Linked DNA regions of Alloalcanivorax dieselolei B5. The protein of the gene in region 2 interacts with the protein of the main gene of each other region in a pairwise test. Links are inferred from orthologs where the notes say so. Each region holds a gene or a part of one and is shown on either strand. Other genes may lie near its edges. The genes, in order: dnaE, B5T_RS08640 and cyoB.

Region 1 (10,384 bases), 210 kb from region 2 along the record:
GATCAACGCCAGTTGCATGCCGAGGCAAATACCCAGATAGGGCACCTTGTTTTCCCGGGCATAGCGGATCGCCGCGATCTTGCCCTCGGTGCCCCGGTCGCCGAAGCCGCCGGGCACCAGGATGGCGTCCACCGACGCCAGCTCACCGGTGCCGTTGCGTTCGATCTCCTCGGCGTCGATATAGCGGATGTTGACCCGCGCATGGGTGGCGATGCCGGCGTGCATCAGCGCTTCGTTGAGCGACTTGTAGGCGTCCGCCAGCTCCACGTACTTGCCCACCATGCCGATGGTGACTTCGTGCTGGGGATGCAACTGGGCTTCCACCACCCGGTCCCACTCGGACAGGTCCGGCTGCGGCAGATCAAGGCCGAATTTTTCCACCACGATGGCATCCAGTCCCTGCTCGTGCATGCCGCGCGGGACCTGGTAAATGCTCTTGCAGTCCGGCGAGGAGATCACCGCGCGGGCTTCCACATTGGTGAACAGCGCGATCTTCTCACGGGCGCTCTGCGGAATCGGATTATCGGCGCGGCAGACCAGAATGTCCGGCTGCAGACCGATGGAACGCAGCTCTTTCACCGAATGCTGGGTCGGTTTGGTTTTGATCTCGCCGGCGGTGGCGATGTACGGCACCAGCGTCAGATGCACCAACAAGGAGCGGCTGGAACCCAGTTCCACACGCATCTGCCGCACCGCTTCCAGGAACGGCAACGACTCGATGTCGCCGGCGGTGCCGCCGATCTCGACGATGGCCACGTCGGCGTCACCGGCCCCTTCCTGGATCTTCAGTTTGATTTCGTCGGTGATGTGCGGGATCACCTGCACGGTGGCCCCCAGATACTCGCCACGACGCTCCTTGTCCAACACGTCCTGGTAGACGCGGCCGGTGGTAAAGCTGTTGCGGCGGCTGAGCCGGGCACGGATAAAGCGCTCGTAGTGCCCCAGGTCCAGGTCGGTTTCGGCGCCGTCCTCGGTGACGAACACCTCCCCGTGCTGATAGGGGCTCATGGTGCCTGGGTCCACGTTGATGTAGGGGTCCATCTTGATCAGAGTGACCTTCAGACCACGGGCCTCGAGCAACGAGGCCAGGGACGCCGAGGTGATTCCCTTGCCCAGGGAAGACACCACACCGCCAGTGACAAAAATATAACGTGCCATGCACCCACCAGAATCAGTCATGGATTGAACGTGCCCAAGCCGTCCCGACAACTTCATATTCATCGACCGTGCCACTGATCTTTCCACAACCTGCCCCAGGCCCCAAGCCCCGGAGGTGAGAAAGCGCCAACGAAACACCAAAAAATCGCCGGGAGCGATTTTTCACATCGTGCCAGCGATGGCCCGAAGGGAGGTCGCCATGGATGGCATGACCTCAAAAAAAATACCTTTGCTCACCGCGGTGGGCAAAGGTGTGTTCTGTTTCGGCTTGGAACGGACGTACCGCCGGGTCTCGGTATTCCTGAAATATCAGGGAGTTGGGCTACGTCAGGATGGGACGAAATAGTAACAGAACGGCTGCCGCCAGGGAACCACTGTCGCAGCGCGAAAACGGGTAAAAACGTAAAAGACGGCAAGCGAGCAAACGGCTTCGTCGTCCGCGCCCGCCTACCACCGTAAATGCCACGGCCGGCAGCGGTGCCGGTCCACGCCATCGGCGACGCCGATCATTGGCACCGACACCAATTCATCATCCTGATACAGCAGCGGCCATTGGCGGCGACGCCAGGGCGGCACCCCGGCCACGCGCCACAACTCCGAAACCTGCTGATGCTGACCGTGACGGTGCACACGCTCACCGCCCGCGAAAGGCCGCAGTTGGACGTCACCGGGCGGTACCCACACGGTCACCGCGCCCTCCCCTGGGAGCAGACGCCAGAGACCGGAATCCGGGGGCTGATGACCGTCCCGCCAGTCCAGCGGCCGGCTGAGCGGCTGCAAGTCACGGTCGCGGAGCAAGTAGAGATCACCGCGATAGCGACGCAGTGTGCGCCCCCCCCAACTCACCCGGGCCTCCCGGTCCGATGGCGCCCGCAGCAGAGCGTGGATTTGCCCGGTGACGGCCAGGGACGGCGGCGGCGCCCCCGCCTGATCCAGCCACCAGCGCAGCACATTATCCCGACGTTCACGGCTCAGCGCCGCCAGCCCCCCCAGGGGCAACCGATCCCTCTCCGCCGCCAATCCCCGAGCATCCTCGGCGGCCCTTTCGTCCAGCAAGGTGGCGGCGTCCGCCATCACCCCGGCGGTGCGAGCCAGGATCGCCGGAGCGCCCGGCCAGGTGGTGGCCAGGCGGGGCAGAATCTCGTGACGCAGCCGGTTCCGGCGCAGACTGATATCGGTGTTACTGGGATCCTCCACCCACTCCAGGCCCCGGCGGCGAGCCTCGCGCTCCAGCTGTGCCCGCCCGAATGCCAGTAGCGGCCGCCACAGTCGCAGCCCATCCAGCGAGGAGTGCTCGGACATCGCCGCCAGCCCTTGTACGCCGGCGCCACGCAGCAGGTTCAGCAACACCGTCTCGGCCTGGTCGTCACGGTGGTGGGCGGTGATCACGGCGGCGCCGGCGGCCTGTTCGCTCAGAGCCTGGTAGCGGGCGGCACGGGCGCCAGCTTCCAGATTCACATCGGCCGGCACGTTGACCCGGACTTCCTCGAACGGCACGCCCAGTGCCTCGGCCCGGGTTCGGCAGAATACCGCCCAGTCCGCCGACCGTGCCTGCAATTGGTGATTGACGTGCAGGGCCCGCAGGCGGGGACCGAGACCGGCCTCCACCAGCAGGTGCAGCAACAGGGAAGAATCAAGACCGCCGCTGAATGCCAGCAACAGGGGCCCGGGCGGGGCCTGGGCCGCCGACACGCGGGGGACGGCGGCGTCGGACATCACTCATCCACGGGGTCGCTGATGAAGTTGCCGTAGCTCATCAGGCGCTCGTAGCGGCGCTGAATCAGTTCCGGCTGCTCCAGAGCGTCAAGGCTGTTGAGGGCGGCGGTCAGGGAGCGGCGCACGGCGTCGGCGGCCTGGTCGTAATCACGGTGGGCGCCGCCCAGCGGCTCCTGCACCACTTCATCGACGATGCCCAGTTCATGCAAACGGTTGGCGGTCAGCCCCATCGCTTCCGCCGCTTCCGGCGCCTTCTCGGCGCTGCGCCAGAGGATCGAGGCGCAGCCTTCCGGGGAAATCGTCGCATAGGTGCTGTACTGAAGCATTTGCAAGTGGTCGCAGACGCCCAGGGCCAGCGCGCCGCCGGAACCGCCTTCGCCAATCACGGTGGCGATGATCGGGACTTTCAACTGGGACATCACCCGCAGATTACGAGCAATCGCCTCGGACTGCCCGCGTTCTTCCGCGTCGATGCCAGGAAAGGCACCCGGGGTGTCAATGAAGGTGAAAATCGGCATCCGGAACCGCTCCGCCAGCTCCATCAGGCGCAACGCCTTGCGGTAGCCTTCCGGATTGGGCATGCCGAAGTTACGGCGTACCTTTTCTTTCACTTCCCGGCCCTTCTGGTGGCCGATCACCATGATCGGCCGGTCGTCCAGACGGGTAATGCCGCCAACGATGGCCGGATCATCAGCAAAGCTGCGGTCGCCGTGCAGTTCGTCAAAGTCGCCGAAGATTCGCTTGACGTAGTCCAGCGTGTAGGGACGCTTGGGATGCCGGGAAAGCTGCGAGATCTGCCAGGAGCTCAGCTTGCTGAAAATGTTCTCGGTAAGCGCGATCCCCTTCTCCTGCAGCTTGGCGATCTCGTCGGAGATACTGACCTCGCTGCCGGTGCCTACGAGTCGCAGTTCCTCGATTTTGGCTTCCAGTTCCGCAATAGGTTGTTCAAATTCGAGGAAATTCGGATTCATGTGCTACCCCTTGTCACAGTGCGCTCAAGTGTAGCCGCAATACAATGACAGCGTCGAGATACCCGGCTGGGCGTAAAGTTGCAAGTTGTTACCAAGTGCCCGAGAGTCGCGGTCCCCAGACCAGCGGGGTCCCGCAATTCGCTGTCACGCTTACACGCTAACCCCGGGGGCCGCCCGGCGAATTGCGTGTTAGCGTGCCGGCGTGTTGCGTGTAAGCGAGGTCTTCTCCTCTAATACTCCAACTGCACCGACGTCTCGCCGAAGCGGTTGCGCAGCTCATCCACCAGGGCTTCGTGGGGGCTGATTTTCCACTCATCGCCAAGCGGCATGGCCACATCCGCTTCCTTGTGAGCGAGCCGCAACGTCACCGGGATCGCCCCGCCCCGGTACGGCGCAAACAACCGGTCCAGGGTGTCCGGCAGTTGCTGCTCCACCGGCACCGACACGCACAGGCGGCGGGCGAACACCTCGCGGGCCTGGCGCATGTCCATGACCTCGTCGGCCACCAGATTAAAGCCGCCGGAGTAATCGTCGTTACGGACTCCGCCGCGTACCACCAGCAGAATGTCCTTCTGGATACGCTCACCGAACTGGGCAAAGGTCTTGCCGAACACCGATACTTCCAGCCGGCCGGTCTTGTCATCCAGGGTAACGAAGGCCATGCGCTCACCGCTGCGCTTGCTGCGGGTAATACGCAACGCCACCACCAGCCCGGCCACCGTGGCGGCCTCGCCCTTGGCGGTGGGTTGCAGGGCATTGAAGCGGGCGCTGACGAATTGCCGGACCTCGTGTTCGAACTGGTCGATGGGGTGACCGGTCAGGAACAGGCCCAGGGTATCGCGCTCGCCGTTGAGACGCAGTTCGTCATTCCACTCGCGGGCCGGCTTCCACTCCACCACCGGGGTTTCGGCGGTCTGCATGGAGCCAAACAAATCCGTCATGCCGGCTTCTTCGTTGCGGGCGTCCTGTTCCGCCGCGGCGATGGCATCCGGCAAAGTGGCCAACAACGTGGCGCGATCACGGAAATGACGGTTCGGCCCTAGCTTGTCCAGGGCTCCGGCACGCACCAGGGCTTCCAGGGAACGGCGATTGATCTTCTTCAGGTCGATACGGCGGCAGAAGTCGAACAGATCGTCGAACCCGTCAGTGTCGCCACGGGCACTGACAATCGCCTCAATGGGGCCCTCGCCCAGGCCCTTGATCGCGCCCAGGCCATAGATGATGTCGCCTTCCGGATTCACCGTGAAACGATAACCACAGGAGTTCACATCCGGCGGCAGTACCTTGAGGCCCATGGAGTGACATTCATCGATGAAGGTCACCACCTTGTCGGTGTTCTGCATATCGGCGGAAATCACCGCCGCCATGAATTCCGCCGGGTAATGGGCCTTGAGCCAGGCGGTTTGATAGGCCACCAGGGCGTAGGCGGCGGAGTGGGATTTGTTGAAGCCGTAACCGGCGAACTTCTCCACCAGGTCGAAGATCTTCATCGCCAGATCCGGGTCCACACCCTTCTCTTTCGCGCCGCTTTCGAAGATCTCCCGCTGCTTGGCCATCTCCTCCGGTTTTTTCTTGCCCATGGCGCGGCGCAGCATGTCCGCGCCGCCGAGGGTATAGCCGGCCAGGACCTGGGCGATCTGCATCACCTGTTCCTGGTAGAGAATCACCCCGTAGGTGGGCTTGAGGATCGACTCCAACCATTCATGCTGGTACTGCGGATCCGGGTAGGCCAGCGGTTCCCGACCGTGCTTCCGGTTGATGAAGTTGTCCACCATGCCGGATTCCAGCGGACCGGGCCGGTACAACGCCACCAAGGCGATGATGTCCTCGAACACGTCGGGCTTGAGCTTCTTGATCAGCTCCTTCATGCCCTGACTTTCAAGCTGGAATACGGCGGTGGTGTCGCCACGTTTGAGCAGATCGAAGCTGGGCGAATCGTCCAGCGGAATCCGCTCGATCTCCAGCGGCCCGTCCCCTTCGCGCTGGCGGCGCACGTTCACCGCTTTCATCGCCCAGTCGATGATGGTCAGCGTCTTCAGACCGAGAAAGTCGAATTTCACCAGCCCGGCTTGCTCGACGTCGTCCTTGTCGTACTGGGTGACCAGGTTTTCGCCGTGCTCGTCGCAGTGCAAGGGCGCGAAGTCGGTGAGTTTGCCCGGCGCGATCACCACGCCGCCGGCGTGTTTGCCCACGTTTCGGGTCAGGCCCTCCAGTTTGAAGGCCATCTCCATGATTTCATTGACCGCTTCCTTGTCCGGGTTGCCGTCGTCCTCGAGGAAATCCCGCAGCGTTTCTTCCTGCTCCAGTGCCTTCGACAGGGTCATCCCCGGAGTGCCGGGAATCATCTTCGAAAGCCGGTCGGCCATGCCGTAGGGTTTGCCCTGCACGCGCGCCACGTCCCGCACCACCGCCTTCGCCGCCATGGTGCCGAAAGTGATGATCTGACTGACCGCGTCACGGCCGTATTTATCGGCCACGTAATTGATCACACGGTCGCGTTTTTCCATGCAGAAATCGACGTCGAAGTCGGGCATGGATACCCGCTCCGGGTTGAGGAACCGTTCGAACAGTAGGTCGTAGGCGATCGGATCGAGGTCGGTGATCTTCAGTGCGTAGGCCACCAGGGAGCCGGCGCCGGAGCCCCGCCCGGGTCCCACCGGCACCTGATGTTCCTTACCCCACTGGATAAAGTCCGCCACGATCAGGAAGTAACCGGGGAAACCCATCTGGTTGATGATGTCCAGTTCGAACTTGAGGCGGTCATCGTAGATCTTGCGGCGCTCGGCGTAGTCCGGCGCCTGCGGATCGAGAATCTTGACCAACCGCTCCTCGAGCCCGTCCCGGGACACTTTCTCGAAGTACTGCTCGATGGTCATGCCTTCCGGCACCGGGAAATCCGGCAGGAAGTTCTTGCCCAGGCGAATATCCAGGGTGCAGCGACGGGCGATCTCGACGCTGTTTTGCAGCGCCTCCGGCAGATCGGAAAACAGCTCCGCCATTTCCTCCGCGCTTTTCAGATACTGCTCTTCGGAATATTTTCGTGGCCGGCGCGGATCATCCAGGGTGTTGCCGTCGTGAATACAGACCCGCGCCTCGTGGGCTTCGAAATCCTCGCGCTTGAGGAAACGAACGTCATTGCTGGCCACCACCGGAATGTCCAGCTCCGCCGCCAGCGCCACGCTGGCGTGCAGGCAGTCCTCATCGCCGGGGCGCTGGGTGCGTTGCACCTCCAGGTAGTAACGGTCACCAAATACGGTTTTGTATTCCGTGGCCCGTTCCCGCGCCAGATCGGTCTTCTCCGCCAGCAGCCATTTACCCACGTCGCCAAACCGGGCGCCGGACAACACGATCAGCCCCTCGTTGAGCTCCAGCAGCCACTCGCGCCGGATCAGCGCCCGTTCGCGCACCTGGTTGGTCTGCCAGGCGCGGCTGATCAACAGGGTCAGATTGCGGTAGCCCTGTTCGTTCTGCACCAGGCAAGTGATATAGCTGGGCTCGTCTTCAGGATCATCCGCCTGCACCCACAGGTCCGCGCCCATCACCGGTTTGATCCCGGCATTCTGAGCATTGGAATAGAACTTGATCAGTGCGAACAGGTTGTTCTCATCGGTGACCGCCACCGCCGGCATGCCCTGGGCGGTGCAGGTCTTGATCAGTTCTTTCACCCGCACCACCCCATCCACCAGGGAGTAGTCGGTATGCAATCGCAAATGGACGAAACGGGGTTCGCTCACGAAAAAGCTCCTTGATTCCCGCCACGGCTGCGGCGGGTCAGTTCGATTCGATCAGGGCCGCTACCGGGCCAAAGGAACGGCGATGTTCTGGCAAGGGACCGAGCCGGCGCAACGCTTCCAGGTGCACCGCGGTGGGATAGCCCTTGTGACGGTCGAAGCCGTAATCGGGATGCCGCTGGTGCAACGCCACCATTTCCGCGTCCCGCGCCACTTTGGCGAGAATCGAGGCGGCGGCGATGGCCGGCACCCGGCCGTCCCCTTTCACCACCGCTTCCGCCGGACAGGCGAAGGACGGGGTCCGATTACCGTCCACCAACACCGCTTCCACGTCAATGGGCAGCGCCTCCACCGCCCGGACCATGGCCAGGTGAGTGGCGTGATAGATGTTCAGTTGATCCACTTCCGCCGCCTCGGCGCGGCCCAAAGCCCAGCCCCGGGCCCGTTCACGGATCAATTCCGCCAACCGCTCGCGGCGTTTGGCGGTGAGTTTCTTGGAGTCCGCCAGCCCCTCTATGGGCCTTGCCGGGTCCAGCACCACGGCGGCGGTCACCACCGCCCCCACCAGCGGCCCCCGGCCCACCTCGTCGACGCCGGCCAGCACCATGCCCGGTTGCCAGGCAAAAGCGCTGGGCACGAACGGCTCACTCAGATCATATTCAGGAAAGGGATGGTTCATCGCTGTCCTTCCAACAGGCCGGCAACGGCAGCGGCGGCCTTGACGCTGGCGCCACCACGCAAGGCTTCATGCACCCGGGTGAAATCCTCCCGCAACGCGGCCACCCGCCGCGGTTCATGCAACCAGCGATTCACTTCCCGCGCCGCCGCCTCGCCGCTCAACTGATCCTGAATCAGTTCCGGCACCATGGCTTTCCGGCAGAGCAGATTGGGCAAGGCGACGAATTCGCTCTTCACCAATCGCGAGACGATGGCATAGGTCACCGCGCCCACCCGGTAGCCCACCACCATGGGTTTTTTCAGCAGCAAGCCTTCCAGGGTGGCGGTGCCGGAAGCCATCAGTACCACATCGGCGGCCGCCATCACCGTGCGGCTGTGCCCGTCCACCACCGTCACCGGCAACGCCGGCGCCGCCCCCAGCGCCAGTTCGATTTGCTCGCGGCGGGCCGGGTTAGCAGCGGGAATGACAAAACGCAGCGCCGGATTATCCCGGTGCAGGCGCACCATGGCATCGAGGAACGGCGGCATCAGTTGGGACACCTCTCCGCCCCGGCTGCCCGGCAGCACCGCCAGCCACTGGCCGTCCCCGGCCAGGCTCAGCTCATCGCGGGCGGCGGCGGTGTCCACATCCAGATCGATCATGTCCGCCAGCGGGTGGCCGACAAAGGCCACCGGCACGCCATGCTCCTCATAGAACAGCGCCTCGAACGGGAACAGCGTCAACATCAGGTCCACGTCCCGGCGGATCCCCTTGACCCGCCCCTGGCGCCAGGCCCACACCGACGGGCTGACGTAATGAACGGTGCGCAGCCCGGCGGCGTGGGCGCGCTTGGCCACGCCCAGGGTGAAATCCGGGGAATCGATGGTGATCACCACCGCCGGGCGCTTTTCCAGCAAGGCGTCCACCAACTGGCGGCGCAGACGGAACAGCTCCGGCAGGTGGGAGAGAACCTCGGTGATACCCATCACCGACAGCTTTTCCATCGGAAACAAGGTTTCAAAACCGGCGGCGATCATGCGTTCGCCGCCAACACCGAAGAAACGGGCATCCGGGTAACGCGCCCGCAAGGCCTCGATCAGGCCGGCGCCGAGAATATCGCCGGAAGCCTCGCCGGCCACCAGGGCGATCAGCGGCGCGTCCATATCAGCGAGTGATGCCCCGGGTGGAGTCACGCAGCGAGTCCACGAACAGCTTCAGCTTATCGCACTGCCCGGCTTCCGGATCCAGCTCCGCCAGTGCCTGTTCCAGGGTCATACCCTGGCGATAGACCACTTTGAAGGCCTTGCGCAGACGGTTGATGACTTCGCTGTCCCAGCCACGCCGGCGCATGCCTTCGAAGTTCATGCTGCGGGCGGAGGAAGGATTGCCACCGACCATGACGTAGGCGGGGACATCCTTGACGATCAGACTGCAGCCGGCGGACATGGCGTAGGAGCCGATGTGACAGAACTGGTGAATGCCGGTCATGCCGCCAAGAATCACATTGTCGCCGATGTGCACATGGCCGGCGATGCCGGTGGCATTGGCGAAAATATTATCGTTGCCGATCATGCAATCATGGGCGACATGCACCGTGGCCATTAGCAAATTGTTGTTGCCGATGCGGGTTAGCCCCTGATCCTGCACGGTGCCGCGGTGAATGGAGACGTGCTCTCGAATGACGTTACCGTCACCGATCTCCAGACGAGTGGGCTCCCCCTGATATTTCTTGTCCTGGCAGTCCTCGCCCACCGAAGCGAACTGAAAAATGCGGTTATTGGCGCCGATGCGGGTCGGTCCTTTGATCACCACATGGGGGCCGATAACAGTGCCGGCACCGATGGTGACGTCAGGCCCGATCACGGAGTACGGCCCGACTTCAACGTCCGCCGCCAGGTCCGCTTTGGGATCAATAATGGCTGTGGGATGAATCATAGGTATGCGTGTCCACCCTGGGCTGGTGTGTCGTTCCGAATGGTGCAACCGCCGCCAGTATAGCCAAGAGTCCAAAGGGCGGCGATGGCCGTGACGCCCGCCCGAGCGGGCGTGAATCAGACTTTCTGTTCCGCCACCAGCATGTCGGCGGAGGCCACCAGTTGGCCTTCCACTTCCGCGCGGCAGGTGAACTTGAGGATACTGCGGCGCAGCAT
Region 2 (9,297 bases):
TAGAGGTAAGGCATTCCTCAATGTAATCTTCCACACCATACACGGGTATGATGATTGAGACTCTGGGTGGAGAAGCCGCCTCTACTTCCGTCGGGGGAAGAGTATAAGGGCGATGAGCCTCGATATAGTCAAGGGCGTCCTCAATTTGGCTTGGGGCTTCACACTCTGGTACATGGTAAATCGTGTACCAGATATAAAAATAATGGAAAAGTTCTTCCAGAGAGCGCTGCCGATGACGGTGCGGAATTTTCTGGCGGTCGTCCGTCAATCCCCAGCCCGCATAGAAAGGAGCACCAAAGCAGACCACTTCCTTGCCAGCAAACAAAGCTTCGAGCCCCATTTGGCTAGTTCCAACATAAACTTTGTCTACCAAATCAAAAATGCAGTAGGGATTGACCGGCTCACGTAGCAAGCGGACCCGCCCGGAAGATGACAAATGCGAGTAGTATCCCGATCGCTTGCTCTTTTCCCAACTGCTATCGGGGTGAGTCTTGACCAGTATTTCCGCATCAGGGTTTTCCTGGATCGCGGCAACGAGCATCTTTTCGAATGCCGCTTCATCGGCTTTGCCGTAGATTGTCGAGGCATCGGCGAAGGCCTGGTCACATACCAATACCCGGCGTGTATAGCCTTCTGTCATTGCCGGTGCGTGCATGGGTTGAGCATTATATTTACTGATACGACGCTCAACGATACGTTGAATCAGGCCACGGGCGCGTGTCAGTTCTTCTGTACTTGGTTGCTCTTCGCTGTTAAGTTTCTGGATAATTCTGTTAGGGTAATCCGCCATAAAATAATGCGCGATGTCATCATAGACATACCCTAAGCAAGCATATTCCGGCTTGCCCTCTCTGAAGCTATGTGACCAACTATGGGTAGTAGCCAAAAAGCCTGCTTCAAATAGTATTATTTCAGCAGTCTCAGGGATATTATTAAAAATCTTGACAGCACCTTTGTGTGAATATTGGTCGTCTCGATATATTGTCCCTGACACAAAATGTAACGCGCAGTCTCCTACATCAGGTTCATCGACTGCAGTTATTCTTGGGAATATCATAGGAAGATTAGACCCAAAATTTGACTCTATATTTTTTCTGACATAGCTAAAAGCCACAGGCTTTTGGGAAGCCGATAAAACGTAGTCCCGAATATCACGATCAGAATCGAACTCTTTTTGCTTTATGTCCAGGAGTTCAGCAAAACGCTGGAATGCAGTCTGGTTGTTTGTCATAACATTAAGCCTTTTTGTTGCCAGCGTCGCTAAGCTGAGCCTTCCCCCATAAAAACTCTGAAAGTCGCACTTCTGCTATATCTTTTTTACTAGAATTACAGAAAATTGGACCTATTTCATAAGCTTCAGAAAAAATCTCTTCCCACGCTGTATGAATCACTGTGTTGCTAAAGCGCGCAAGAAATGTCTCACGAGCTGCCTGCCCCATTTGCTCACGCAACTCTCGACTTGCCATTAGTTTGTGCAGCTCCACGGGTAGATTATCGGCACCGTCTCTTCCTTGTGCCAAAAGACCATTTTCTCCATGGATGATTTGCTCGTTAACACCGTTACATACTTCATAACCAACGGCCGGTATGCCATGAGCGAGCGCCTCGCAGAGGGTCAGGGGAAATCCCTCAAAAAAAGACGGTATCACGAAGATATCTGCTTCATGATAAAAGGCGTAAGGGTCTTCCTGAGCCCCCAGAAACTCGATGGCATTGGCAACACCAAGTCTCTGCGCTTTTTCTCTGAGGGTTCTCTCCTCAGGGCCTCCCCCGACGATACGAAGCTTCCAATCTGGAAAATCGCGAGCCAGCTTAGCGAAGGCCTCTACTAAGCGAGAGGTATTCTTGCGTGGCACAAGACGTGCAACGGTGAGCAGATATTTAACCTCTTTTTCTTTACCGGGTTTCGCCAGAACCTCAGGTTCTCGTATGGTATTCGGCACGACGCGCATCCGGGACTGAAGAAAATCAGGCAGCGTGGGCACAAAGGCATTGACGAGGGTATGTACCAACGTGGCACCGGAGAACGCCATCACTCTCTCGTCCGCTGGAAAAGTTCCTATCCAGTCAGGAAATCTTGGATCAATATGCTCCGAAAGCACAATCGGCAACCCAACCTTCTGCGCACAGCGTACGTAGCGCAAGAAGGTGCGGTTCATATGCAGTCCGACAAGCAGATCGAGATTGCGGCTGGCAACTTCAACTACCATCATCTGATCCGCTCTTTCATCATCATGCTCAGAAAGGTGGACAAGCTCAATGCTATCGTCGAGCGGCCAGAGGGATGGGCCATTGTTATTGTCGAAGGTGAAGATGACTACGCTGTGGCCTCGCCCAGCCATTGCATTGGCCATCATCTGGCCGACATTTTCAGTGCCCCCGCGTCCCTGAGTGATCCAGGGTATGAAAAAACCAATTCGCATTTTGGGCACTGGGCCGGGAGAAGCTAGCATCAACCGTGATACCTCTATTGATTTGGGAGCACAGTTCCACTTCCAATTGACAGATGGTAAGTCACCATTGAAACCTTGTTTGACTTCTAACCCTTTTGGAAAGCGCCCTGCCTTGGTCAGTGTTTCCAGATCACCATTTGCGCGGCGTAGCTCTTCTTTAGGTAGAGGCCCAGGTCCCCGCTGAGCCATGCCGAAAATGTTATAGCCGTGACGCACGAAACGTCCATTTGTAAGGTCAAAGCCCGCATTGGCCAGGACATACATCAGGGTTCCGATATTCCAGCCTGTGTTGACATGACCCCCGACTACCTCGTGTTTGAAGGGCGGCACAGCGATGAATAGCCAGCCGTCGGGCTTCAGGATTCTGCGGATTTCGGCCAGCGCTCTGCCGGTATCGGATACATGCTCAAGTACATGGGCACACCAGACTGCATCCATTGAGGCGTCGTCAATCGCGTCCATGTTGCAGATATCAAGGTCGGAGACGATATGGAGTTCTTTCGGTAGGGCTTCATCGTTTTTCTGGTAGGCATCCATATCGAAGCCGGTGGCTGTAACCACCCAGCCAACTTCCAGGAAGCGCCGGGCGGCGAGCCCCGAGCCGGTTCCAATATCAATAATGCAGCCTTTTGACGGGAGGCTTGTGAGGGCTTCCTCGATAAGATCGTCTTGGCCTGGAATGGATGTTGTGACCTGCACATGCGACTCCGCAATTTAGCCATGGACTAAATTTGAATTATGGGATTTAAGTATGTATAGGTTGTTTTGAAACCCTTAGCGGGCTCCGAACCCCGTCAGAATTGTCCTGATCGTCTTCATAATGATCAACAAGTCCAACGACAACGACAAATGCTTGATGTAGTAAAAGTCGTGCTCGACCTTCTTGCGAGTTTCCGCCAGCCCGGCTACATATCCTTGCTGGACCTGAGCCCAGCCTGAAATACCCGGTTTGATGATATGGCGGTAGCTGTAGAAGGGGACGTCTCGCTCGAAGGCCTCGGCAAATTCCGGCTGTTCAGGGCGAGGCCCAATCAGACTCATATCCCCCACCAGTACATTCCATAACTGAGGAAGTTCGTCCAGGCGGCTGCGCCGAATAAGGCGGCCGAAGCGGGTGATGCGGTGTTCATCATCGATCACGAAACGTGCGCCTTCCGGACGGTCGTCCATGCTCATGGAGCGGAACTTCAGCATGCGGAAGGGACGGTTTCCGGCGCCCATCCGTTCCTGGATGAACAGGGCGGGACCTGGGGTTTCCCAACGAATCAAGCAAGCAGTGGCCAGGCACAGAGGCAGCGCGATGGGCGTGAGAAGCAGAACTCCGAGAATATCCAGTACCCGCTTTCCAAGAAGATAAAGAGGGTTAGGCTGGAAGGCCTGGAAGTCGGAGTTGTTTAAAGTATCAAGGTTCACACTGCCCGTCATCGCTTCCAGCAGGGAACGACCATTTAGTACCGGGATGCGCCGGGAGTGATGGCGGGCGATGAAGCGGACCCAGTCGTCGTTCAATTTGGTGTCCATGTCCACCACCAGAACATCGAAACGCCGCTTATCGTTGGGGTCGGTCAGGTAGCAGAAGCGATATTGTTCGTGCTCCCGTTCGGGTTCCTCGAAACGGGTGCCGGGCACGAAGGCCAGTTTGGTGTAACGGAAGCGGGCTTTTACCGCCAATGCCAGGCCCTGGTGGGCAAGGATCAGGACGAAGCCGATGAACAAGGGTAGGCGCGAGTAACCTAACCGCAGGGCTATAACGGCGAAGATTGCCAAGCTGATGGTGATTCCCGTGACGCTCAACTGATAGGGCAAGAGGTTGCCCCCGGGATATTGGCCCAGTGCGCGGGAGAGTAGCAGATTGGTGATGAAGGTGGCGGCCAGGACAAATGAGGTCATTGTCTGGTTCGCGTCGCTGGGCAGCCATTGCCGGTATGCAAGCCAAAATGGAACAAGCAGCACCAACGCAAATGAAATAGACTGCCAGAGCGGCGCGTTCAGCAGGATACGTTCGTACCATCGCTGGTGCCGCTTGGGTTCCAACAGATGATTCTGTTGTGATTCAAGCTGATGTAGTGCATCACCCTGACTCATACCGCTCTTACCCTCGTTCCATCTCAGCGAATGACTGAAGCCTGCCCCCCCGGCGGGAGTGCCGCCAGTTCAATTTGGCCATTCTCTGGTATTCGAGGCGTAGTCCATTGCCCCAAAAACGACAATTTTAGCATGGTTTTACGGGATGATGTCTGGCCGGTTGGTCATATCGGGCCGGCTCCTTTGCGAATTCGGGTCAACTCCTTTGCAAAACAGGGAAAGGGGACAACAAAGGGATGGAGGAAGGGAAAGGAATTCGTCTGCAAGCAGACTTCCCACAGCAATTGGAAAGAAGGCGGGAGTCCGTTGTTGGGGAGGGGGGAGCGGGCAAAGAAAAAGGGTCTACCCGATGGATAGACCCTTTTCTATTTGGCTCCGCCTGCTGGGCTCGAACTAGGCGAATTCACTGGATTCGCGCGCTGATTAACAAGCGGCCTTGGCCGCTCAATCAGCGGACAAAGAAAAAGGGTCTACCCGATGGATAGACCCTTTTCTGTTTGGCTCCGCCTGCTGGGCTCGAACCAGCGACCCGCTGATTAACAGTCAGCTGCTCTACCAACTGAGCTAAGGCGGAATGTCTTGAGGCCGCGTATATTAGTGGCGGCTTTCGGGGGCGTCAACACCCCCGAGTCCGTTTGTTGCTTATTTGTTCAATACCTTCTCGATTCGGCGCACGGCTTCCTTCAGGGTGTCGAGGCCGACGGCGAAGGACAGGCGCATGCAACCCGGGGCGCCGAAGGCGGAACCCGGTACCAGGGCAACGCCGGCGGTGTCGAGCAGCTTGGTGGCAAGCTCGGTGCAGCTGGAGACGTCGTCCATTTCGGCGATGGCGCCGGAGAAGTCCGGGAAGGCGTAGAACGTGCCGTCACCGGGAGCGCAACTGACGCCGGGCAGGGCGTTCAGGGCTTCCACCACATAGTCATGACGCTCCTTGAATGCTTTGACCATGTCCGCCACGCATTGCTGATCGCCGGCCAGGGCCGCTTCGGCGGCGGCCTGGCTGATGGAGGCCGGGTTGGAGGTGCTTTGGCTCTGCACCTTCTTCATGGCGCCGATCAGCTTCTGCGGGCCGGCGGCGTAGCCGATCCGCCAGCCGGTCATGGAGTAGGCCTTGGAGACGCCGTTCATGACCACGGTGCGGTCGTACAGGTCCGGGCAGGCGTTGACGATGTTCACGAACGGCTGGCCGGTCCACAGGATGTGCTCGTACATGTCGTCGGTGGCGACCACGATGTCCGGGTGCTGCTTGAGCACTTCACCCAGCGCCGCCAGCTCTTCCTTGGTGTAGGCCATGCCGGACGGGTTGGACGGGCTGTTGATCACGAACAGGCGGGTTTTCGGCGTGATCGCCGCGGCCAGCTGTTCCGGGGTGATCTTGAAGCGGGTTTCCAGGGTGGTTTCCAGGATCACCGGTACGCCGCCGGCCACTTTCACCATATCCGGGTAGCTGACCCAGTAGGGGGCGGGGATAATCGCTTCGTCACCGTCGTTGAACAGAGCCAGCGCCATGTTGAAGAAGCTCTGCTTGCCGCCGCTGGAGACCAGCACCTGGGCTGGTTCGTAGCTCAGGTCGTTCTCACGCTTGAACTTGTCGACGATGGCCTGTTTCAGGCCGGGAGTGCCGTCCACCGCGGTGTATTTGGTTTTGCCGGCATTGATCGCCTCGATGGCGGCCTGTTTGATATGATCCGGGGTATCGAAATCCGGCTCGCCGGCGCCCAGTCCAATAATGTCCTTGCCCTGAGCTCGCAGCTCGGCGGCCTTGGAGGTCACCGCCAGGGTCGGGGAAGGTTTGATGCGTTGGACGCGGTCGGAAAGGTTGATATCGGACATGCACTCCTCATCTATCGGATGATGATTGGAACCCGGTTTTGGCACAGACCGGGGCACGCAATATTACCGCATCCGGCCCGGATCTCATAGGGTGGCCGAGCCGCTCTCACCCCACAGCAGGACAGCGACACACCATGGCAGACACCGCGTTTAAATTGCACTCGGATTACCAGCCCGCCGGGGATCAGCCCACGGCCATCGCGCAATTGGTGGAAGGGCTCGAGGATGGACTCGGCCATCAGACCCTGCTCGGGGTGACCGGGTCGGGGAAGACGTTCACCATGGCCAATGTGATCCAGCAGGTGCAGCGCCCGACCCTGGTGATGGCGCACAACAAGACCCTGGCCGCTCAGTTGTATGGGGAGTTCAAGGCGTTTTTCCCGGAAAACGCGGTGGAGTACTTCGTTTCCTACTACGACTACTACCAGCCGGAAGCCTACGTACCCAGCTCGGACACCTTTATCGACAAGGACTCCTCGGTGAACGAGCACATCGAGCAAATGCGCCTGTCCGCCACCAAGGCCATTATCGAGCGCCCGGACACCATCATCGTCGCCACGGTGTCGGCCATTTACGGTCTGGGTGATCCGGCCAGCTACCACGCCATGGTGCTGCATCTGGTGCGTGGCGATCATATCGATCAGCGCGACCTGCTGCGGCGTCTGGCGGAGTTGCAGTACACCCGCAACGAGATGGACTTCCGCCGTGCCACCTACCGGGTGCGCGGTGACGTGATCGACATCTTCCCGGCGGAAGAGGAGAGCAAGGCGGTACGTCTGGAGCTGTTCGATGATGAGATTGAGGACATCAGTATCTTCGATCCGCTCACCGGCGAAGTGATCAAGCGGGTGGGGCGCGTCACCATTTACCCCAAGAGCCACTATGTGACGCCCCGGGAAACCGTGCTCAAGGCCATCGAGATGATCAAGGAGGAGCTGGCCGACCGCCTCAAGCTGCTGCGGGACAACAACAAGCTGGTGGAGGCGCAGCGGTTGGAGCAGCGCACCCGTTTCGACATCGAGATGCTTCAGGAACTGGGCTATTGCAACGGTGTGGAGAACTACTCGCGGCTGTTTTCCGGCCGCCAGCCTGGTGAAGCGCCGCCGACGCTGTTTGATTATCTGCCGCAGGACTCGTTGCTGATCATGGATGAGTCCCACGTCACCGTGCCGCAACTGGGCGCCATGTACAAAGGCGACCGCTCCCGCAAGGAAACCCTGGTGGAATACGGCTTCCGGCTGCCCTCGGCGCTGGATAACCGGCCTCTCAAGTTCGAGGAATGGGAGCGGCTGGCGCCGCAAATGGTATTTGTCTCCGCCACGCCGGGCTCCTACGAGGAAAAGCACGCCGGCCAAGTGGTGGAGCAGGTGGTACGGCCCACCGGGCTGGTGGACCCGGCCATCGAAATCCGTCCCGCCGGCAGCCAGGTGGACGACCTGGTGGGCGAGGCCCGGGAATGCATCGCCAAGGGCGAGCGGGTGCTGGTGACCACGCTGACCAAACGGATGGCGGAAGACCTCACCGAGTACCTGAACGAAAACGGCATCAAGGTGCGCTACCTGCACTCCGACATCGACACCGTGGAACGGGTGGAAATCATCCGCGACCTGCGTCTGGGCAAGTTCGATGTGCTGGTGGGGATCAACCTGCTGCGGGAGGGCCTGGACATGCCGGAAGTGGCGCTGGTCGCCATTCTTGACGCTGACAAGGAAGGCTTCCTGCGTTCCGACCGTTCCCTGATCCAGACCATCGGCCGGGCGGCGCGCAACATCCAGGGGCGGGCCATTCTCTACGCCGACCAGGTCACCGGCTCCATGCGCCGGGCCATGGACGAAACCGAGCGCCGCCGGAACAAGCAGATCGAACACAACAAGGCAATGGGCATCACCCCGCAAGGTCTGATCAAGCAGGTGCGGGATATCATGGATGACGCCTATGCCACCGGCGCCGGTCAGCCGGAGCGCAAGCGTACCCGCAAGGTGGCGGACGACCGCGAGGAGTACATGGCCCGCTCACCGGCGGAGGTGGCCAAGGAAATCGATCAGTTGGAAGCGAAGATGATGGAGCACGCCAAGAACCTGGAGTTCGAGCAGGCCGCGGCCCTGCGCGACCGCGTCCATCGCCTGCGGGAAGAGGGCTTCATGCGGTAAGCCATGGCCAGTGGCCCACGCCGTTGGTTTCGCCCCCTGTAGGAGCCTGCCCTGCAGGCGAATGGTTTTTCGTCGACCGCTGTGGGAAGCCAGCTCGCTGGCGAATAATCGCCAACGCACTCCTGCTACACCACCTCCGGCATCACCTCCGGGCTCAACTCCTTCACCCAGATCAGAGTCCCGGCGATCACCGCCACCGGCATAATGAACAGATTCACCAGCGGCAGCATGGTCAGCCCCATCACCAGCGAGCCGAACGTCAGCACCAGCCAGCGCTTGCGCTTGAGCCGCACCAGCATCTCCTCGAACGACACTTGGCGGTTATCCGCGCCATAGTCGATGTACTGCATGCCCAGCAGCCAGCCGGACCACAGGAACCACACCGCCGACGCGAAGACATTGACCACCGGAATAAAATAAAGCACCACCACCACGAACAGCACCAGTAGTGCGCGTGACAGCCAGTACAGGGTCTTGCGGATCTCCCGCTTGAAGGTCCGCCAGATCATCGCGCCGATGGACTCATCCGGCATCGGCCGGTTGGTGACCTGGATATCCACCTTCTCCGCCAGAAAACCCATGAATGGCGCGGCGATCAGCTGTACGCCCAGGGTGAAGACGCTGGCGAACACCCCCAACAACAGAATCCACACCAGCACCACCGCGGCGTTGGCCAGAAACTGGATCAGCCCGTTGAGGAAGCTCAATCCGCCATCCAGCGCCCAGCCCGCCGTCACCGCCGAAATCCAGCCCCCGATCCAGGTCGCGGAGAGCCA
Region 3 (9,199 bases), 820 kb from region 2 along the record:
ACCCGGGTGAGAATTTCCGGCGAGGAGCCGGCGATGTGGAAGTCTTCCAGGTCCAGATAGAACATGTACGGGGAAGGATTGAGATAGCGCAAGGCGCGGTACAGGTCCATGGCCGGCGCCGGGAATTCACAGCTCATGCGCTGGGCCGGCACCACCTGCATCACATCCCCCGCCAGGATGTACTCACGGATCGTATCCACCGCCTGGCCATGCCGGTCGCGGGGAAATTCGGAGACGAAATCCTCTTCCCCCACCGGTTCGCCATAGCGATGGTGGCCGGGCTCGGGCAACGGCGCCCGCAGCTTCGCCTCCAGCTCGTCCAGACGGCGCAACGCCCGCCCCTCGGCGTGGCTGTCCGCCGGATCCACCTGCACGATCAGGAACAGGCTGCCGCGCAGGTTATCGAACACCACCACTTCCTCGGAGCGCATCAGCAGGATATCCGGTACGCCGAGCACATCCTCCCCCGGCGCCGGTCCCAGACGCGGCTCGAAGTAGCGCACGCTGTCGTAGCCGAAGTAGCCCACCAGACCACCGTTGAAACGGGGCAGGCCGGGGATCTCCGGGGTGTTGTATTCCTGCCGGTAGGCCTCGATCCAGGCGATCGGATCCGGCACGTCCAACTGGCGCTCGCCGTCGGCATCGGTAATCAGAATGCGCTGGCCGTGGATGCGGATCACCTCCGCCGCCGGCAGGCCGATCATGGAGTAGCGCCCCCAGCGCTCCCCGCCCTGCACGGACTCGAACAGGTAGCTGTAGGGCCCGGCGGCCAGTTTGCGATAGGCGGACAGCGGCGTGTCCAGATCCGCCAGCACTTCACGTACCACCGGTACGCGGGTGTAACCCTGGCGGGCATACTCATCCAGATTTCGTGGTGACATGGTGGTCCCCGGTCTTGATACAGACGACAGATTGTAGACGGAAATAAAACGCGAGGGGTGCCGCTATCGGCAGAAGAAGCGGCAAGCGAAGAGCGTCACCATCGCCAGGCGGCGACGGAGCGGGGCAGGAACTTGATTTGGAGGTCGGTGCGGTTCACCGGCTTTCCTTCGGCTTTTTCGTTGAGTCTGGATTCTAGGGCGTGACGGGCCGGGGCGCAACACGCAGCCCGCTTACACGCAACACGCCGGCACGCTAACACGCTATTCGCGGCTAAAGCCGCTTCCCATGGGGGACTACGAAGCCGCTGTGGGAGCTTGCCTGCAAGCGAATTGTGGGACACCAATCGTCCACGGACCGCGATTCTTCCCGCGCCCGCCCTTCACTTCACCTGCTGTTTGCCCAGCTTGCGGGCCAGGGTGCGGCGATGCATGCCGAGCCGGCGCGCGGTTTCGGAAATGTTGAAACCGGTTTCCGCCAGGGTTTCGTGGATGCGCTCCCACTCGAGGGTCTTGATCGAGGTCGGACGTCCCACCACTTCCACCTCGGTGCTGCCGTCGGCACGATGAAACGCGGCTTCGATATCGTCGGTATTGGACGGCTTGGCGAGATAGTGGCAGGCGCCCAGCTTCACCGCTTCCACCGCGGTGGCGATGCTGGCGTAGCCGGTGAGCACCACAATCAGCATGTCCTCGTCGTGGGCGTGCAAGGTCTGGACGCAGGACAGGCCGGTGGCCTCCCCTTTCAGCTTGAGGTCCACCACCGCGTAGCGGGGCGAATGGGTCTCCAGCAGGACCATCATCGATTCCATGCCATCGGCACTGATCACCGCGTACCCGCGGCGCTCGAAAGAGCGGGCCAGGGTGCGGGCGAACGGGGCATCATCCTCGACAATCAACAGGGTGTCCGCGCTGTCGTCATGCTGGTTATGCTCGTTCACCATGCTCTTCCTCCAGGGTAATCGCCGATAGCGGCAACGTCAGCGTTACTTCGGCACCTTTGTGCGGCCGGTTACGGGCGGTGAGGTTACCCCCCAGCGTACGCGCTACATTGACCACCAGGAACAGCCCCAAACCGCTGCCGGGCCGCCCCTTGGTGGATTGATAGGGCCGGCCGATACGGCCAAGCATGTCCTCGCTGAAGCCCGGCCCCCGGTCCAGAACGGTCAGTATCAGGGATTCGCCGTCACGGCTCACCTGCAGGCCCACCCAGTCGCGGGAGGCCTCCAGGGCATTATCCAATACATTGCACAGGCTTTGCTTGAGCGCCGAATCGGAAACGATGTCCATATCCTCGCCAAAGGCGTTGTGGTAATCGAATCCGGTCACCGGACGGGTGGCCCGCCACTCTTCCACCAGCTCGTCCAGGAAAGCGTGCACGGTGGTTTCTTCCGAGGACTCACCCCGCGCTTCACCGGCGGAAAGCAAAATACCGCTGACGATGGACTTACAGCGCAGCACCTGGGTCTGCATTTCGGTGATCTCGTCGAGCAGATCCGGATCGGATTTGAACACCGGCATATGCCGCCAGTCCCCCAGGATCACCGACAGTGTCGCCAGCGGCGTACCCAGTTCGTGGGCGGCGCCGGACGCCAGCAGCCCCATGCGGACGATGTGTTCGCCCTCGGCGGCGCGCTGACGCAAATCGGCCAGCCGCGCGTCCCGCTCGCGCCGGTTGCGGGTGATACGGCTGATGAAAATCACCAGCAGCACGGCGTTCAGGACAAAGCAGATCAGCATCCCCTGGATATACAGGCTCAGCGGGCCCCGCTCGTAATCCGGCGGCATCACCAGGGGAAGTCCGGCGAACTCCAGCCAGACGAAACAGCCCGCGGTCACCAGCAGAATGGTCCAGGTGGACCACGCCTCCAGCAGCACCGCGGCCAGCACCACTTGCAGCAGATAAAGGAAAATAAAGGGGTTGGTGGCGCCACCACTGGCGTAAAGCTGCATCGTCAGCATCGCCACATCCACCAGCAGTGCCAGGAACAGCTCGCCGTTGCTGACATCCCGGCGCGACCACCGCAGCCGCAACATGCTGAGCAGGTTGAAACCGATCAACCCCGCCAGCACCGCCAGCATGAACGCCATCGGCAACGAAATATCGAAACCGTAGCGCACCAGCAGTATGGTGCCGATCTGACCCAGCACGGCGATCCAGCGCAGTTGGATCAACTGCTGCATGTTCTTACGCCCGGTGGCGTCACCGTCGTCGGTCTCGTGTTGCGCCGGAATCGGCTGAGGGCTTTGCACGACCGCCGCAGCCCCCTTCGTGGCTGTCATCGTCACCTTCTCCAGAGAGGTTAGCGCCGTGACCGCCGTTCCTCACGCAGCACGAACACGGCGCCAGCGGCCACCATCAAGGCAAGGGTATACCAGGTGATCGCATAAACCAGGTGATTGTTGTGAAAAGAGACCACGGTCAACCCGCCCACCGGTCCCTCGGCCGGCGCCGGTCCGGCGTCCGCATCGACGAAGTACGGCGCCACCCGGGTCAGGTCATGGGTCCGGGCAATGGCGGCCACGTCCCGGGAGTACCAACGGTTCTCCGCGGGGACATTGTCCCGCAAAAAGCCGCCGGCGGGTTCACTCAGGCGCAGCAGGCCACTGACCCGCACCTTACCTTCCGGGGTCCAGGCGCCAGCGGCGGCCCGGTCGCGCTGTTCCTGGGGAACATAACCGCGATTGATCAGCACCACGGTGCCATCGTCCCGTTTCAGCGGGGTCATCACCCAGTAACCACTGCCCAGCTCGGTGCTGGCCTGAACCAGGGAGATGCGATCGGAAAGGAAAGTGCCGCTAAGCTGAACGTGTCGATATTCGTGCTGTTCACGGCTGATTCGCGGCCACTCGGCGGGGCCCGGGGCGGGTTCCGCCGGAGCGTCCACGCGGCTGGAGACGCGTTCGATCAGATCCAGCTTCCAGGCCCGGCGTTCCACCTGCCAGTTACCCAGGAACACCAGCCCGATGAACGCGGCCACCGCCACCAGCACCCACGCCAGCCGCGCCGCCCGGCGCAGGCGGCTCACGGCGGGCCGTGGGCGCGAGGGTCGGTTCACTGTCCGTGCACCGCTTCCATCAGGCCGGGCATCATGTTGACGTTAAGGTGGTACATCACCCACAACGACCCCGCCAGGGTGATGAACACCATCACCGCGGTGAAGATCAGCGCCAACATGTTCCAACCGCCTTCGGATTGGAAGTTCATGTGCAGGAAGTAAATCATGTGCACCACGATCTGCACCGCGGCGAACCCCAGAATCACCAGAGCGGTGGTGCTGGAGGTCTCGAACACGCCCCCCATCACGACCCAGAACGGGATCGCGGTGAGGATCACCGACAGGATGAAGCCGATCATGTAGCTCTTGAGGTCGGCGTGCGGCAGCTCGTCGCCATGATGTTCGTGGGCATGATGCTCATGGACGTTATCGTGATGCTCGCTCATACCAGCACTCCCATCAGATAGACGAAGGTGAACACACCGATCCAGACCACATCCAGGAAGTGCCAGAACATGGACAGACAGGCCACGCGACGTTTGTTCTCCGGAATCAGGCCATGCTTGCGCAATTGGAAGCACAGGGTAACCAGCCAGACGATACCGAAGAACACGTGCAGACCGTGGGTGCCCACCAGAGCAAAGAACGAGGTCAGGAAGGCACTGGTTTGCGGGCCCGCGCCTTCGTGGATCAGATGCGCGAACTCATACAGTTCCAGGCTCAGGAAGCCGATACCGAACAAGCCGGTGATCAGCAGCCAGCCGATGGTGCCGCGCACCCGGTTCTTCTGCATCTCCAACATGGCGAAGCCATACGTGATGGAGGACAGCAGCAGCAGCGCGGTGTTCATCGCCACCAGCGGCAGATCGAACAGCTCGGCGCCGGTGGGGCCGCCGGCGTAGCTGCGGCCCAGAACCCCGTAAGTGGCGAACAGAGAAGCGAAGATCAGACAGTCGCTCATCAGATACAGCCAGAAACCCAGCATCGTGCCCGTCTGCGGGTGATGCTCCTCGGTCTCGTAGAACTGCAGCGGCTGCCCTTGCGCTTGTTGAGTTTGAGTCGTATCAACCATGGTTCGCCAGTACCCGTGTCCGTTCCGCTTCCACACGCACTACCTCTTCCACCGGAATATGGTAGTCGCGGTTGTAGTTGAAGGTGTGACCGATGGCCACCACCAGCAGCCCCAGGAAGGACACACCGGCCAGCAGCCACATATGCCAGATCAGCGCGAAGCCCAACACCGTGCTGATACCCGCCAGAATGATCCCGGCCCCGGTATTCTTGGGCATGTGGATCGGCAGGAAACCACTCTCCGGACGCTTGTAGCCATGCTGCTTCATCTGCCACCAGGCATCCAGATCGTGCACACGCGGGGTGAACGCGAAGTTGTAAGCCGGCGGCGGAGAAGACGTGGACCACTCAAGGGTACGGCCATCCCAGGGATCACCGGTCTCATCACGCAAGGATTCCCGGCGCATGAAGCTCACCACCAACTGGATCAGGAAGGCGGCGATACCGATGGCGATCAGCACGGCGCCGAACGCGGCCACCTGGAACCAGATCTGCAGGGACGGATCATCGAATTGGCTCATGCGGCGGGTCACGCCCATCAGGCCCAACACATACAGCGGCATGAAGGCGAAGTAGAAGCCGGTCAGCCAGAACCAGAACGAGACCTTGCCCCAGAACGGGTCCAGCTTGAAGCCGAAGGCTTTCGGGAACCAATAGGTGATCGCCGCCAGCATACCGAACAACACACCGCCAATGATCACGTTATGGAAGTGGGCGATCAGGAACAGGCTGTTATGCAGCACGAAGTCCGCCGGCGGCACCGCCAGCAGTACCCCGGTCATGCCACCGATGACAAAGGTAACCATGAAGCCCACGGTCCACAGCATCGGCACGTCGAAGCGGATACGGCCGCGGTACATGGTGAACAGCCAGTTGAACACCTTGGCCCCGGTGGGGATCGAGATGATCATCGTGGTGATCCCGAAGAACGAGTTCACACTGGCCCCCGACCCCATGGTGAAGAAGTGGTGCAGCCATACCAGGTAGGACAGCACGGTGATCACCACGGTGGCGTACACCATGGAGGCGTAGCCGAACAGGCGCTTGCCGGAGTAGGTGGAAACGATTTCGGAGAACACACCAAACGCCGGCAGGATCAGGATGTACACCTCGGGGTGACCCCAAATCCAGATAAGATTGATGTACATCATGGCGTTGCCACCCCCATCTTCGGTAAAAAAGTTGGTACCGAGATAGCGGTCCAGGGTCAGCATCGCCAGCACGGCGGTCAGCACCGGGAAAGCGGCCACGATGAGCACGTTGGTGCAAAGAGCAGTCCAGGTGAACACCGGCATTTTCATCATGGTCATACCCGGCGCCCGCATCTTGACGATGGTCACCAACAGGTTCACGCCCGATAGGAGAGTACCGACACCAGCGATCTGCAAGGCCCATATATAGTAGTCCACCCCGACGCCGGGACTCTTGTCTATGCCCGCAAGGGGTGGGTAGGCCAACCAGCCGGTCTTGGCGAATTCACCAATGAACAGGGACACCATGACCAGTACGGCACCGGAGGTGGTCATCCAGAAGGAGAAGTTGTTCAGGAACGGGAAGGCCACGTCGCGGGCCCCGATCTGCAACGGCACCACGTAGTTCATGATACCGGTCACCAGAGGCATGGCGACGAAGAAGATCATGATCACACCGTGGGCGGTGAAGATCTGATCGTAGTGTTCCGGCGGCAGGTAGCCGGTGGCATCACCGAAGGCCCATGCCTGCTGGATGCGCATCATGATGGCATCGGCAAAACCGCGCAGCAGCATCACCAGAGCCAGAATGATATACATGATACCGATCTTCTTGTGATCGATGCTGGTGAACCATTCCCGCCACAGGTAACCCCAGAGGCGGAAATAGGTCAGCGCGCCCAGCATTGCGATACCACCGAGGACCACCGCGGCGAACGTGGCGATCAGGATCGGCTCATGATAGGGAATCGCCTCCCAGGTGAGGCGACCGAAAATGAGCTTGGTCAGGTCGATTTGATCAAACATTTTGCACACCAACGCCCAAGGCGCTTCATGAAAGGTGTATCGGAACGATGGAAGACCGTGTCATTCCATCACTGATGCTGTTCGTGCCCGTGGCCGGCGGCATGGTCACCATGACCATCATGGCTTTCTTCCTTGTCGGCCTTGCCGCCGCCATGACCACCATGACCAAACATCATCATGTCTTTCATACACATCGTGCCGGGCTCCACGCAGAGATTCAGAATCGCGTCGTAGAGTGTGGGATCCACCTCGGCATAATAGTGTACGGGCTCGCGCTCGCTCGGCTGTTCCAGCTCCCGATAAACGTCGCGATCCAGGGTGTCGCCCTCGGCGGTCACTTTCGCCACCCACTGCTCGAAGCCGGCTTCGCTCATGCCGTGGAATTTAAAGCGCATGTGCGAGAAACCGGCGCCGCTGTAGTTGGCGGAGAAACCGTCGTAGACGCCCTCTTCATTGATCACCCCATGCAGCTTGGTTTCCATGCCCGCCATGGCGTAGATCTGGCCGGCCAGCGCCGGGATGAAGAAGGAGTTCATGGTGGACGAGGAGGTGATCTTGAACCGGATCGGGCGATCCACCGGCGCCGCCAGCTCATTGACCGTGGCGATGCCCTGTTCCGGATAGAAGAACAGCCATTTCCAGTCCAGGGAGACCACCTCCACCACCAGCGGTTCCATGTCCGCAGGTACCGGTTTGCCCGGCGCGATGCGATCCAGCGGGCGATAGGGGTCCAGTTTATGGGTGCTGACGTAGGTCATCGCCCCCAGGGCGATAATGATCAACAGAGGCACGCCCCAGATCACCAGTTCCAACACCGTGGAATGGTCCCAATCCGGCGTGTAGGTAGCGTCCTTGTTGGACGAACGGTAGCGCCAGGCGAACAACAGAGTAAGGATGATGACGGGCACGATCACCAGAAGCATCAACACCGTGGCCCAGACGATCAGGTCACGTTGTTGGGCGGCCACATCACCGGATGGCGACATGACCACTGCATCACACCCCGCCAGTAAAGCGACGGCGGCGGCCAGTGACAGCCCGCGTACTAGCTTGAGAATTGGCATTGCCGAGTATTGTAAGTAGTCCAGGGTGCCGCGCACTGTACGCCTCCAGCCCGGAATGTTGAATTGGACATTTTGTCCAATGGTGTCACGATATCGTGAAAGTGATTATGATCGGTTGGACTTGATTTCGTGAGGTACAGCAATGATAACAACTAACGACTCCGCCACCGCCGTGCCCTCCTACTCTTCCGCCCCGGAGGCCCATCAGGCCGTGGCACCGAACGAGATCGCCGTGGGCGTGGTGATCGGACGCACCTCAGAGTACTTCGACTTCTTCGTTTATGGAATAGCCTCGGTTCTGGTATTTCCGTCGGTGTTTTTTCCGTTCGCCGGCCGCCTGGAGGGTTTGCTGTACGCCTTCACCATCTTTTCCTTCGCCTTTATCGCCCGCCCCTTCGGTACCGCGCTGTTCATGACCATCCAGCGCCACTGGGGCCGCAGCGTTAAACTGACCGCCGCCTTGTTCCTGCTCGGCACCGCCACCGCGGGTATCGCCTTCCTGCCCGGCCACGCGGTATTGGGCGGCTACGCCATCCTGGTGTTGTCGCTGCTGCGTATTCTGCAGGGGCTCGCCCTGGGCGGCTCCTGGGACGGCCTGCCCTCCTTGTTGGCGCTGAACACGCCGAAAAACCGCCGCTCCCGCTTCGCCATGATCGGCCAACTGGGCGCCCCTATCGGTTTCCTGGTGGCCAGCGTCCTGTTCCTGTTTCTGTATATGAGCCTGTCCACCGAGGATTTCCTCGGCTGGGGCTGGCGCTATCCGTTCTTCGTGGCGTTCGCCATCAACGTGGTGGCCCTGTTCGCCCGCCTGCGGCTGGTGTTGACCCATGAGTACACCGCGGCACTGGAAGAGAGTGACCTGGAACCGCTAAGCACACGCAAAATGTTGCAAGAGCAGGGCTACAACATCTTCATTGGCGCCTTCGCTGCCCTGGCCAGCTATGCCCTGTTCCATCTGGTGACCATCTTCCCGCTGTCCTGGATCGTACTGAACGGCTCCCAGAACGTGCCGGATGTGCTGATCGTGCAGGCCATCGGGGCGATCCTGGCGATTTTCGGCACCATTGCCTCCGGCTGGATCGCGGAACGGATCGGCAAACGCAACACCGTCGGCTCGCTGGCCGTGCTGATCGGGATCTTCAGTCTGTTCACACCGCTGCTGATGGACGGTAACGCGGTACAGCAGGATA

The links.
Region 1: the proteins of B5T_RS08640 (region 2) and dnaE interact in binary tests that used the Escherichia coli proteins (3 or more experiments, as listed by UniProt). The link is inferred for Alloalcanivorax dieselolei B5 from one-to-one orthologs.
Region 3: the proteins of B5T_RS08640 (region 2) and cyoB interact in binary tests that used the Escherichia coli proteins (3 or more experiments, as listed by UniProt). The link is inferred for Alloalcanivorax dieselolei B5 from one-to-one orthologs.

The regions. Positions count from the first base shown.
Region 1 is NC_018691.1:2,097,452-2,107,835, reverse strand. The notes cover bases 3,876-7,942. They hold dnaE (DNA polymerase III subunit alpha), read right to left. Parts: upstream 7,580-7,942; coding sequence 4,076-7,579; downstream 3,876-4,075. Other genes in these bases: rnhB (ribonuclease HII), read right to left, coding at 7,617-7,942. In the rest of the region: B5T_RS09530 (CTP synthase), read right to left, coding at 1-1,158; tRNA lysidine(34) synthetase TilS, read right to left, coding at 1,606-2,874; accA (acetyl-CoA carboxylase carboxyl transferase subunit alpha), read right to left, coding at 2,874-3,845; more of rnhB, read right to left, coding at 7,943-8,255; lpxB (lipid-A-disaccharide synthase), read right to left, coding at 8,252-9,397; lpxA (acyl-ACP--UDP-N-acetylglucosamine O-acyltransferase), read right to left, coding at 9,399-10,169; 3-hydroxyacyl-ACP dehydratase FabZ, read right to left, coding at 10,286-10,384. UniProt on the Escherichia coli protein: DNA polymerase III is a complex, multichain enzyme responsible for most of the replicative synthesis in bacteria. This DNA polymerase also exhibits 3' to 5' exonuclease activity. The alpha chain is the DNA polymerase catalytic subunit.
Region 2 is NC_018691.1:1,886,773-1,896,069, forward strand. Bases 4,277-7,256 are described here. They hold B5T_RS08640 (pyridoxal phosphate-dependent aminotransferase), read right to left. Parts: upstream 6,372-7,256; coding sequence 5,181-6,371; downstream 4,277-5,180. Other genes in these bases: B5T_RS08630 (exopolysaccharide biosynthesis polyprenyl glycosylphosphotransferase), read right to left, coding at 4,277-4,538; uvrB (excinuclease ABC subunit UvrB), read left to right, coding at 6,506-7,256. Also shown: B5T_RS08620 (glycosyltransferase), read right to left, coding at 1-1,231; B5T_RS08625 (glycosyltransferase), read right to left, coding at 1,236-3,152; more of B5T_RS08630, read right to left, coding at 3,228-4,276; more of uvrB, read left to right, coding at 7,257-8,521; sulfate transporter CysZ, read right to left, coding at 8,647-9,297. UniProt on the Escherichia coli protein: Shows aminotransferase activity with methionine and histidine as substrates, and to a lesser extent also with phenylalanine.
Region 3 is NC_018691.1:1,071,332-1,080,530, reverse strand. The notes cover bases 4,444-7,325. They hold cyoB (cytochrome o ubiquinol oxidase subunit I), read right to left. Parts: upstream 6,946-7,325; coding sequence 4,942-6,945; downstream 4,444-4,941. Other genes in these bases: cyoA (ubiquinol oxidase subunit II), read right to left, coding at 7,014-7,325; cyoC (cytochrome o ubiquinol oxidase subunit III), read right to left, coding at 4,444-4,949. In the rest of the region: trpE (anthranilate synthase component I), read right to left, coding at 1-881; B5T_RS04910 (response regulator transcription factor), read right to left, coding at 1,262-1,822; B5T_RS04905 (ATP-binding protein), read right to left, coding at 1,806-3,161; B5T_RS04900 (SURF1 family protein), read right to left, coding at 3,182-3,937; cyoD (cytochrome o ubiquinol oxidase subunit IV), read right to left, coding at 3,934-4,323; more of cyoC, read right to left, coding at 4,320-4,443; more of cyoA, read right to left, coding at 7,326-8,045; B5T_RS04875 (MFS transporter), read left to right, coding at 8,152-9,199. UniProt on the Escherichia coli protein: Cytochrome bo(3) ubiquinol oxidase is the terminal enzyme in the aerobic respiratory chain of E.coli that predominates when cells are grown at high aeration.